One region of the Pantoea folii genome, then DNA from elsewhere that is predicted to be linked to it. Evidence: predicted binding sites of a transcription regulator. Region 1 holds the regulator's gene; the other holds the start of a gene.
The links. The regulator PurR, encoded in region 1, represses purine synthesis genes. The targets are predictions, from matches to a motif close to CANGCAAACGTTTGCNTG.
Positions count from the first base shown of each region.

Region 2: the regulator PurR is predicted to act here: its motif matches at 2,584-2,601, upstream of AC1MDE_RS11405 (nucleoside-specific channel-forming protein Tsx).

Region 1 is NZ_JBWXON010000031.1:4,375-9,230, forward strand. It holds gene punC (purine nucleoside transporter PunC) at 1-788, opposite strand, end outside; gene punR (DNA-binding transcriptional activator PunR) at 897-1,808, shown strand; gene purR (HTH-type transcriptional repressor PurR) at 1,805-2,830, opposite strand; gene cydH (cytochrome bd-I oxidase subunit CydH) at 3,104-3,193, shown strand; gene AC1MDE_RS24940 (C40 family peptidase) at 3,279-4,064, opposite strand; gene AC1MDE_RS24945 (Grx4 family monothiol glutaredoxin) at 4,429-4,764, shown strand; gene rnt (ribonuclease T) at 4,855-4,856, opposite strand, start outside.
Region 2 is NZ_JBWXON010000008.1:72,860-77,715, reverse strand. It holds gene AC1MDE_RS11415 (LysR family transcriptional regulator) at 1-849, shown strand, start outside; gene yjdN (VOC family metalloprotein YjdN) at 928-1,359, shown strand; gene AC1MDE_RS11405 (nucleoside-specific channel-forming protein Tsx) at 1,475-2,341, opposite strand; gene AC1MDE_RS11400 (sensor histidine kinase) at 2,787-4,145, opposite strand; gene AC1MDE_RS11395 (response regulator) at 4,142-4,801, opposite strand.

The sequences.
Region 1 (4,856 bases):
CTCAGCATCGCGCGGCAACCAAAGCCACCAATCAAAAATGCGATGGTTTGCGGAATATAGCTCAGACCAATATCGGCGGGCGTTAAACCCGCAGACGCCAGGATAAACGGCGAACCGGTTAGCCAGGCAAAGAAACTGGCAGAACAGGCAGAGTAGATCAGCACGTTGCCGCTGTAGACACGCGTGGAGAGCAGATTCAGCCAGCCGGGTTGCGGAGCATTATCTGCTTTGGCTTTTTTAGGCGCAGCAAGCTGCAGCGTGCCGATGACCAGCAGCACGGCAATGATCGTCAGCACGACAAAGATACTGCGCCAGTGGAAATGGCCCATCAGCCATGCACCTAACAAAGGTGCCAGCGCAGGAGAAAGGGCAACCAGCGGCATTATGGTAGCAAAAACTTTATTGGCCTGGGCTTTGGGGTAGCGATCGACCACCAGTGCCTGCCAGCTGACCGCGGCGGCGCACACGCCAACCGCCTGCACAAAGCGCAGTGCCAGCATCATATTGACGTCCGTCACCCATAACATCCCCAGGCAACCCAGGGCAAAAATCGTCAAACCTGCCAATAAAATGGGTTTACGTCCAAAGCGATCTGATAACGGTCCCCAGAATACCTGGGCGCAGGCAAAACCACCGAGAAATAGACTGAGGCTGGCGCTGATGGTGCCCGGCGCGGTGGCGAAGTCACGCTGCATATCGCCAAAAGCAGGCAGATACATATCCGTAGCGAGGAAGCCGAGCATGCTGAGCACGGCAAGATAGGGCATAAATCCTTTTGACGACAACATAGTAATTCTCATTGGCAGATTGAACGTCGGGGAGTGTAAAAGAGTGCGTCATTCTTTGTGAAACGCTAATATTTGCGCAGTGCTGTTAAAATTTTTGAAGGCAAAAGTATGTGGTCTGAGTATGCGCTGGAAGTAGTGGACGCCGTCGCGCGCAATGGCAGTTTCAGCGCAGCGGCGCAGGAATTACATCGCGTGCCCTCTGCCGTTAGCTATACGGTGCGCCAGCTGGAAACCTGGCTGGCCGTGCCGTTGTTTGAGCGTCAGCACCGTGAGGTGGTGTTAACCCCTGCAGGCGAGCATTTTGTGCGGGAAGGGCGATCTGTTATCAAAAAAATGCTGGCAACCCGCAGGCAATGCCAGCAACTGGCGAATGGCTGGCGCGGACAGCTCAGTATTGCCGTGGATTGCATTGTAAAACCCCAGCGTACCCGACAACTGGTAAAGGATTTTTACCGTCATTTCCCGGATATGGAATTGATCATCAGTTACGAGGTATTTAACGGTGTATGGGATGCCTTAGCAGACGGGCGGGTCGATGTGGCGATTGGTGCCACCCAGGCAATCCCGGTGGGTGGACGTTTTGCCTTTCAGGATATGGGTGCTCTCAACTGGTGTTGTGTGGTCAGTCCTGATCATCCTCTGGCCGCGAGTGCCGATCTCAACGAAGAAGCGCTGCGTGCCTGGCCATCGCTGGTACTGGAAGATACCTCTCGCGCATTACCACGACGCATGACCTGGACATTGGATAATCAGCGGCGTTTAGTGGTGCCAGAGTGGGAAACAGGGATGGATTGTTTGCAGGCGGGATTGTGCGTGGGCATGGTGCCGGGCCACCTCGCGCGACCTTTACTCGACAGTGGCGCGCTGGTGGAGCTATCACTGCCGCAGCCGTTTCCGGAAAGTCCCTGCTGCGTCAGTTGGTCAGAACAGCGTGCGTCACCCGCGCTGGAGTGGTTACTCGCCTATCTTGGCGATGCTGAAACGCTGAACCACGAGTGGCTCAGCGAAAATCAGCTTTAACGGCGGTAATCACGGAATGGACCGTCCGCCACGGAGCGACGCTCAATCAGTGTAGGCTGGACCTCAATGGTTTGCGGCTCTTCGCGTTTGCTGGTGATGCGATCCAGCAGCATTTCCAGCGCTTTTTTGCCCAACTCCGCTTTCGGCTGGTGAACTGTAGTGAGCGCAGGGGTGAAGTAGCGCGCGTTGCGCACGTTATCATAGCCAATCACGGAGATGTCCTGCGGCACGCGCAGTCCCATCTCATCGGCGGCACAGATCGCGCCCATCGCCATGATATCGCCCCCGCAGAACACGGCGGTCGGACGCTGTTTCTGATTAAGGATCTGCTGCATCGCCTGATAACCCGATTCTGGCTCGAAGTCGCCCTGAACAACCCATTCAGGCCGCACGGTCACACCGCCTTCGCTCATCGCCTGCAGGAAGCCCGCATGGCGCCCGCCGCCGGTGTTGCGCTCCATTTGACCCGGAATCGCACCGATATCTCGGTGACCGCGCTCGATAAGGTAGCGTCCAGCCAGGTAACCCCCCTGGAAGGCGTTATCCTGTACGGTATCGGTGAAGTCGCCGCGAGAGGCGCCCCAGTCCATCACGACCATCGGAATGTTGCGGTTGTCTTCCAGCATCTGCAGCAAATCGTCAGGATACTCGGAGCACATGACTAACAGACCATCCACACGCTTTTGCGCCATCATCGACAGGTAAGCGCGCTGCTTTTGCAAATCGTTATGTGCGTTGCCCAGAATCAAGGTATAGCCGCGTTCGAAACAGTGGTTCTCAACCGCTTCGATAATTTCGGCAAAGTAGGGCGCTTCGCTGGAAGTGGCTAACAGTCCCAGCGTTTTGGTGTGATTCACCTTCAGACTACGCGCAACGGCGCTCGGCGAATAGTGCAGCTCTTTAATCGCTTCCCATACGGCGTTACGCGTTTCCTCTGCAACAAAACGCGTTTTGTTGATGACATGCGAAACGGTGGTGGTAGATACACCCGCGCGTTTCGCTACATCTTTAATTGTTGCCATGAAAAAGGTACTCCCCGGCTTATCGCAACTTACTGATAAGTATATTGTTAAACGTTTGCGTCTGCGAAGGGTTTTATGCCCTAAAAGGGGGGCAAATCTGCCGTATCAGGCAGGGAAAATCACTTCAGCAGGCTGTAAATACAGCATGCGCAAAATCAGTTGCGCAACGAAAGGCGGCGATTCTAGCAAGCCAGCGCGGATAAGACGAGATTTTTGCCCACCGCTGTGCGAAAATTGTTTTAACCCTAATAAATGTGTGACTAAGGAGAAGTGATGAGTACAGATTTAAAGCTGGCGCTAATGACCACGGTTGGCGCACTGTTGATGATTATTGCGTTTAGCTTCACCGCCATTCTTCATTAATTCAAAGCGCATCAATAAAAAAAGCCGGCACTGATTAAGCGTCCGGCTTTTTTTGTGGCGAGAGCCACAGGATGTTGCGCAACAATTAGCGAATAGTTTTTGGAGTCATCATACGGCGCGCACCGACATAGTGTTTCTGCCAGTAGTCTTCGCCCAATGCGCTAATCTGAATGTCTTTACCGGTGCGGGGTGACTGAATAAATTTACCGTTGCCGAGGTAAACGCCCACATGATCGGCAGTCCCGCGATTATTGATGCGGAAGAATACCAAATCCCCTTTCTCCAGCATCTCACGCTTAATGGGCGCGGCATCGTGCAGGTGATACATCTCATTCGCCGTGCGTGGGAATTTGTATTTGACGAGATCTTTATAGGCATACCAGACTAAACCACTGCAATCGAAACCGGTATGGGGTGAGGTGCCACCCCACTGGTAAGGCTTGCCCAGTTGTCCCATCAACTTCGTCATCGCGGTTTCGCGTGCCTTTTGGTAGCGCAGGCGGTGGGATTTGCTCATCTTGATGCCAGTGAGTCCCTGAACTTCATCGTCCACATCTGGGGACTTTTTCGCGAGGCGTTGATGGCCATACTTTTTCAATGGCGACTTCAGCAGGGATTTTTTGCGGCTGGATTTGTTTAAGGCGGTTTCGGTTTTACTCTGCTTTTTCAGCTTGAGCTTCTGCACGGTGGTCAGGCGAGACTTTTTAGCCGTTGATTTAACCGGGCGTCGCTTGCGGCGCTCATCTTCACGCGCACTTTTTTTCTCAGCATTATGCAAACTGGCATTAATCGGGGCATGCTGAGAAGCAGAAGCCACGTTAAAAAACAGTTGCGCAAAAGCCAGTATGAAAAGCGTAATCAGTAAACGCATAGTCCGGTTACAGGTTAAGCAGTCTGGCAAAAAGCAGGCTGCGGCAGAGTAAGAGAAATCTGATCAACGATCAGCGCCGAAGCAATTCTAATCCACTTTTTTTCCAAAAGGTAAGGCCTTTTTCTATTAATCTGTTACCAGGTAGATAATGTCGCTAAATTGAGCGATTTCAGCTGTTTAACGCAGCGAAATTATTGCTAATTATTAATTTGTTCATGCTTATTAATGATAGGAAAATGTTATCTGTACCCTCAGCACTTAACAAACATGGCGATCAGCTGGTCGGTAACGCAAAATCCCGTTTTCAGTGCGGGGCTGAAGTCGCTACAATAAACAAACACGAAGTGAAGGATTAAGGAAGGCAATAATGAGTACTGTTGAAAAAATTCAGCGCCAGATCGCAGAAAACCCGATTCTGTTATACATGAAAGGTTCCCCGAAACTGCCAAGCTGCGGTTTCTCAGCACAGGCTGTGCAGGCGCTTTCTGCCTGTGGTGAGCGCTTCGCGTATGTGGATATTCTGCAAAACCCGGATGTCCGTGCAGAATTGCCAAAATACGCCAACTGGCCGACTTTCCCGCAATTGTGGGTGGATGGCGAGCTGGTCGGCGGTTGCGACATTATCGTTGAGATGTTCCAGCGTGGCGAATTGCAGCCGCTGGTGAAAGAAACCGCTGAGAAGTATAAAGAAGCGGAATAATTGCGAAGGCCGACACATGTCGGCCTTTTCTTTGCGTACTCATCCGGCAATCAGCCAATCAGCCAATCAGCCAATCAGCCAATCAGCCAATC
Region 2 (4,856 bases), on a different contig from region 1:
CAGGGCAGTATTCGCGCTGCCAGCCGCTTATCGGGACTTTCACAGCCTGCGCTGACCAAAGCGATTCAGGAACTGGAGCTGGCGCTTGGCGCACGTTTGTTCGAACGTCGTCAGCAAGGCGTCACGCTAACGGATATCGGTGATAACTTTTTTCGTCATGCCAGTCTGGTGCTGGAAGAATTGCGCGTGGCGCAGGAGGATATTCAGCAGCGATTGGGATTGGCAGGGGGGCGGGTGAATATCGGCGTGGGCGGCAGTATTGCGCGCACTATCATGCCGCAGGTGATCACTCAGTTTCATCGTGAATACCCGCTGGTGAAGGTGCGTATCGTTGAGGGGCAACTGGTGTCGATGGTGCATGAACTGCGTCAGGGCGCGCTGGATTTCACCATTAATACCTACGATCAACATCATCTGGATCAGGAGCTGATTTTTGAGCGGCTAATGGAGCGTGACTATCAGGTGGTGATGCGTAAAGGCCATCCGATGGCGCATGCCCGCTCACTGAATGAGTTGCAGCACTGCGACTGGACCATGCCGACCCCGCAGGGCAGTTATTACCGCTTGCTGCACGATCTGTTTGGCGAGCGCGGTATGGCACCGAAGATCGTGGTGACCTGCGAAACCTTTATGGCCTGCACCAGTTTGGTCGCCAAAAGTGATTTTGTCAGCATCATCTCGCGCGATGTGATCGAAGATCCGACGCACGGTGGGCAGCTCATTGCCCTCGATCTTGACGATCCGCTACCCAAAGCCACCTTCTATTTGATCCAGCGGAAAGACACGGCGCTGACCCCAATGAGCGCGTATATGGCTCAGCTGTTCCGCCGCTATTGTCAACAAAGGTAAGAGTGCGGCCTGGCTCGCAGCTGATTACTTATTGCGCACTACACTTGCACTGGACGTTCCAATTGTGGAGAACTGACCATGCAAATTACACCTTATGTGTTTTACAACGGTCGCTGTGAAGAGGCGATAGCCTTCTATCTTGCGGCCACCGACGGCGAACTGCTGTTTAAAATGACCTTTGGCGATATGCCCGATGAAACCACCGTCGAAGATGAAGGTTGCCCCTCTGGCGTGACCTTCTCGCCTGAACAGATCATGCATGCCCATCTGCGCATCGGGCAGGGTGAATTAATGATGAGCGACGGTGCACAGCAGGCAAGTTATGCCGGATTTTCCGTGAGTCTATCCACGCCAGATGAAGCGCAGGGTAAACGTTGGTTTGACGCGTTGTCAGAGGGTGGGGAAGTGACGAAAAAGTGGGAACCGACGTTCTGGGCGCACGGTTTCGGCATGTTTACCGATAAGTTCGGCGTGCCGTGGATGGTGAATGCCTATAAGCCGCAGATTTGACGGGCAGGGTTTTACAGCCGGTCAGCCTACGTAGCGGCACAATTTAATGCGTTTCTGATAGCGATATTGCCGTTTCAGTAACGCGCGAAAATTGCGCCGCTAAGGATCTAGCTAATTAGAAGTTGTAACCCACGACCAGGTAGTAACCCCAACCGGTTGATTTCACTTCAAACGGACCGTTGCCGAAGTTCAGCTCTTGTCCATCCGCCCACTGACCGCCATTGTGGAAATAACGTGCCACGGTAGAAACGTGCCAGTGATCGTAGTTCAGCGACAGAATGTGGCTGGACGCGATCGAGTTGCTGGTACGTGATGGACCGGTCTCATCGCGCAGGTCTGAACCCCAGTCGAAGTTGGTGAAGCCGATGTAGCTCAGCTTGCCGCCCCACAGATCGGTAATCGGCACAAAGTATTTCACTTTGAAGCGATAACCATCCCAGCTGTTTTCGTTCGCTGCACCGTAGTTCTGCCACTGGTATTTGGCATACACGTTCAATGACAGACCGATATCGCTGTGGGTATCGATGTCGGTACCCAGACCCATGTACCAGGTGTTCTGACGCTGTGAAGCGTTGCGGCCCATGTCATAGATATAGTTGTTCGCGAAATACCACTCTTTAAACGGACCAAACGCCAGGCTGGTGCCGGTCAGTTTATCGATAGAGAAACGTGGCTCAATTTCCATGAACAGCGGCGAACCGTGGTCAAAAATGCCGTTAGCGTTGCTGTTACCCACGCCAAAGAAGTTGGTCAAGTCCGCATAGCCGTAGAAATCGAACCAGTCTTTTTTAGCAAAGGCTTCGTATTCGAGATACACGTCATTGTTGAACTGCGGCCCGAAGCGGGTGTGCGTACTGCCCACGACGTTAACGCTCTGATGCCACCAGTCTGAAAGATACTGCGGATCGCTGTCTGCCGCTTGTGCCGCGCCGGTCCAGCTGCTGGCCAGTAAGGCCCCTGCTATCAATGCTTTAAATTTCATTATTTTATTAACCACATGCTAGTGATTGCTGCGGTTGCGCCGCAATCGAGTGAAATCGATCCCAGGGGATGGGCCGTGTGTTGTTTTTATCCGGTCTGAATCGCCGAATTTTCAAATGTGCGTAATGTGCCTGTAACAGAGCGATAGGAAATAGATTTTGATCACGTTTGTCAAAATGTGTTGCATTTTGATTCACTGAATATGTGATTTTGATCACATAAATACCGTGTGGCGAACGGAACCCCGCAACCGTTTACGTTGTCGCGTACAACCGCAAAAATGTCAGATGCAGAAAAAGAACGTAGCGGCACGATTTATCATGCGCCTTTAAAATTTGGCGGCGAAAAATGCGTGGTTCATCGTGTAGGGCGATTTAGATGAGGAAAAGACGCAATACGTTGTGCCGCTACCGCGCTGGATATTCAAGGCGGTAGCGACACGTCGGTTATGGCAAGGTCACACGCACCTGCAGGCCGGAGATTTGTCCCTGGGCGTTATGGCAGTTCGACAGCGCGACCTGCATCTGATGCTTCTGCGCTACGCTGCGCACAATCGACAGACCCAAACCGCTGCCTTGCGCCTGTACATCTGGCGAACGGGTGAAGCGATCAAAGGCGCGTTCGATAAAGGACTCCGGCATGCCCGGCCCGTTATCGACGATATCCACCACGGTGTGATTGCCCACGCGATGCAGTAGCACATCTACCAGGCTGCCTTCCGGCGTGTGCAGCATCGCGTTGCCGATGAGGTTATCAAACAGGCTACGCAAATCGGAACGGCTGGCGTGCAGGCGATAGTGCGTGGTGCCATTAAAACCGATATCAATGCCGCGTTTATCGGCGACCACCATCAACTGCTCGATGCTCTCTTTCAGCAAATCATCGAGCTGGATGGTTTCCACCGTGGCCACCACCGACTGATCTTCCTGGCGCGAGATATTCAGCAACTGCGTCACCAGATGGCGGGTGCGCGTGACGCCTGCTTCCAGCTGATCAAACTGGCGACTGGCTTCACCAGGCTGAATATGCTGGCGCAGATTTTCCAGCTGCAAGGTGACGGCGGTAACCGGCGTGCGCAGTTCATGTGCCGCATCTTCAAGGAACTGTCGCTGCGATGACCAGGCTGCCCGTAGCTTATCGAGCAGAGAGTTATAAGCAGCCACCAGCGGTAGCACTTCATCCGGTAAGCCATCCGGCGATACCGAGTGTGGATGCATTGTTTCTTGTGCGGCAATCTGTCGCGAGGCAACGCGCAAATCTCGCGTGATGGCACGTACTACCAGCCAGATCACCAGCAGTGACAGCGGCATCATCAGCATTAAGGGAATGATGGCGGACAGCACCCGCTTCACCATCAAACTTTTCATGTAGCCGATGTTGTGTAAAACCTGAATATTACCGATTTCACTGCCCAGTTCGCCGGGACGGGTATACACGCGCCAGTCACAGTCATCGCCACAGTCGCCGACTTTTAAATCGGACCAGCCTTTTTTTGCCTGCAGCGGCGCCTGTAAAGCAGGCCATGAGCTGGCACGCAGATGATTATTGGTGTCCCACAGCTGAACGATGTAGGTGCTCTTCAGCTTCTCTTGCTGCATCACCATTGGCATCAGCGCAGGCATACGCTGGCTGGAGGACCAGGCATCAGCAATCTTGGCGAGCTGATCGTCCTTCATGGTGCCCATCATGTCGCCATAACAATGGTAGAAATACCAGGTGACGCCGCCGATCATCGCCAGGTGCAGCAGCACCAGCGTGGCGAGCAGTTTGTTACGCAGGGAGCGCATAAAAGTGAAAGGTTTCATATTGCCGGTACTCGCCAGCCCAAACCGCGCACGTTGCGAATCACTTCGTTATCGAGCTTGCGGCGCATGCCGTGGATCAGTACATCAACGGCGTTGCTGGTGACTTCTTCACCCCAGCCGTAAATGCGGTTCTCTAATTGTTCGCGTGACAGTATGGCACCTGGTCGCTCCAGCAGAGCGTAGAGCAGGGCATATTCGCGTGCAGTCAGCTGTTCGCGTTGGCCTTTGTACAGCACTTCGCGCGTCATCATATCCAGCTGCACATCGCCACTGCCTAACAGGGAATCCGCCGCTCCGTGACGACGTCGGGTGATTGCACGCATGCGCGCCAGTACCTCTTGCAGATCAAAGGGTTTAAGCAAATAGTCATCGGCGCCGCTGTCGAGTCCCTGAATGCGTTGTTGCACCGTGTCACGCGCAGTCAGCACCAGCACGGGCGTCATATCGCCACGCGTACGCGCACGCTTCAATACGTGAATACCGTCTTCACGCGGTAAACCGAGATCGAGCAGCACGCAGGTATAACCGCCTTCGGCCCAGGCATTGGTGGCAAATACGCCATCGCGCACCCAGTCCACCGACCAGCCCGCCGCTTCCAGCGCCTGCTGCAAGTTGGCGCCAATCATTTCATCATCTTCTACCAGCAGCACACGCATAGTGTTCTCCCAAACTGATGGACGCAGTGTAGCGCCAGATAATTAGGCCAGAATT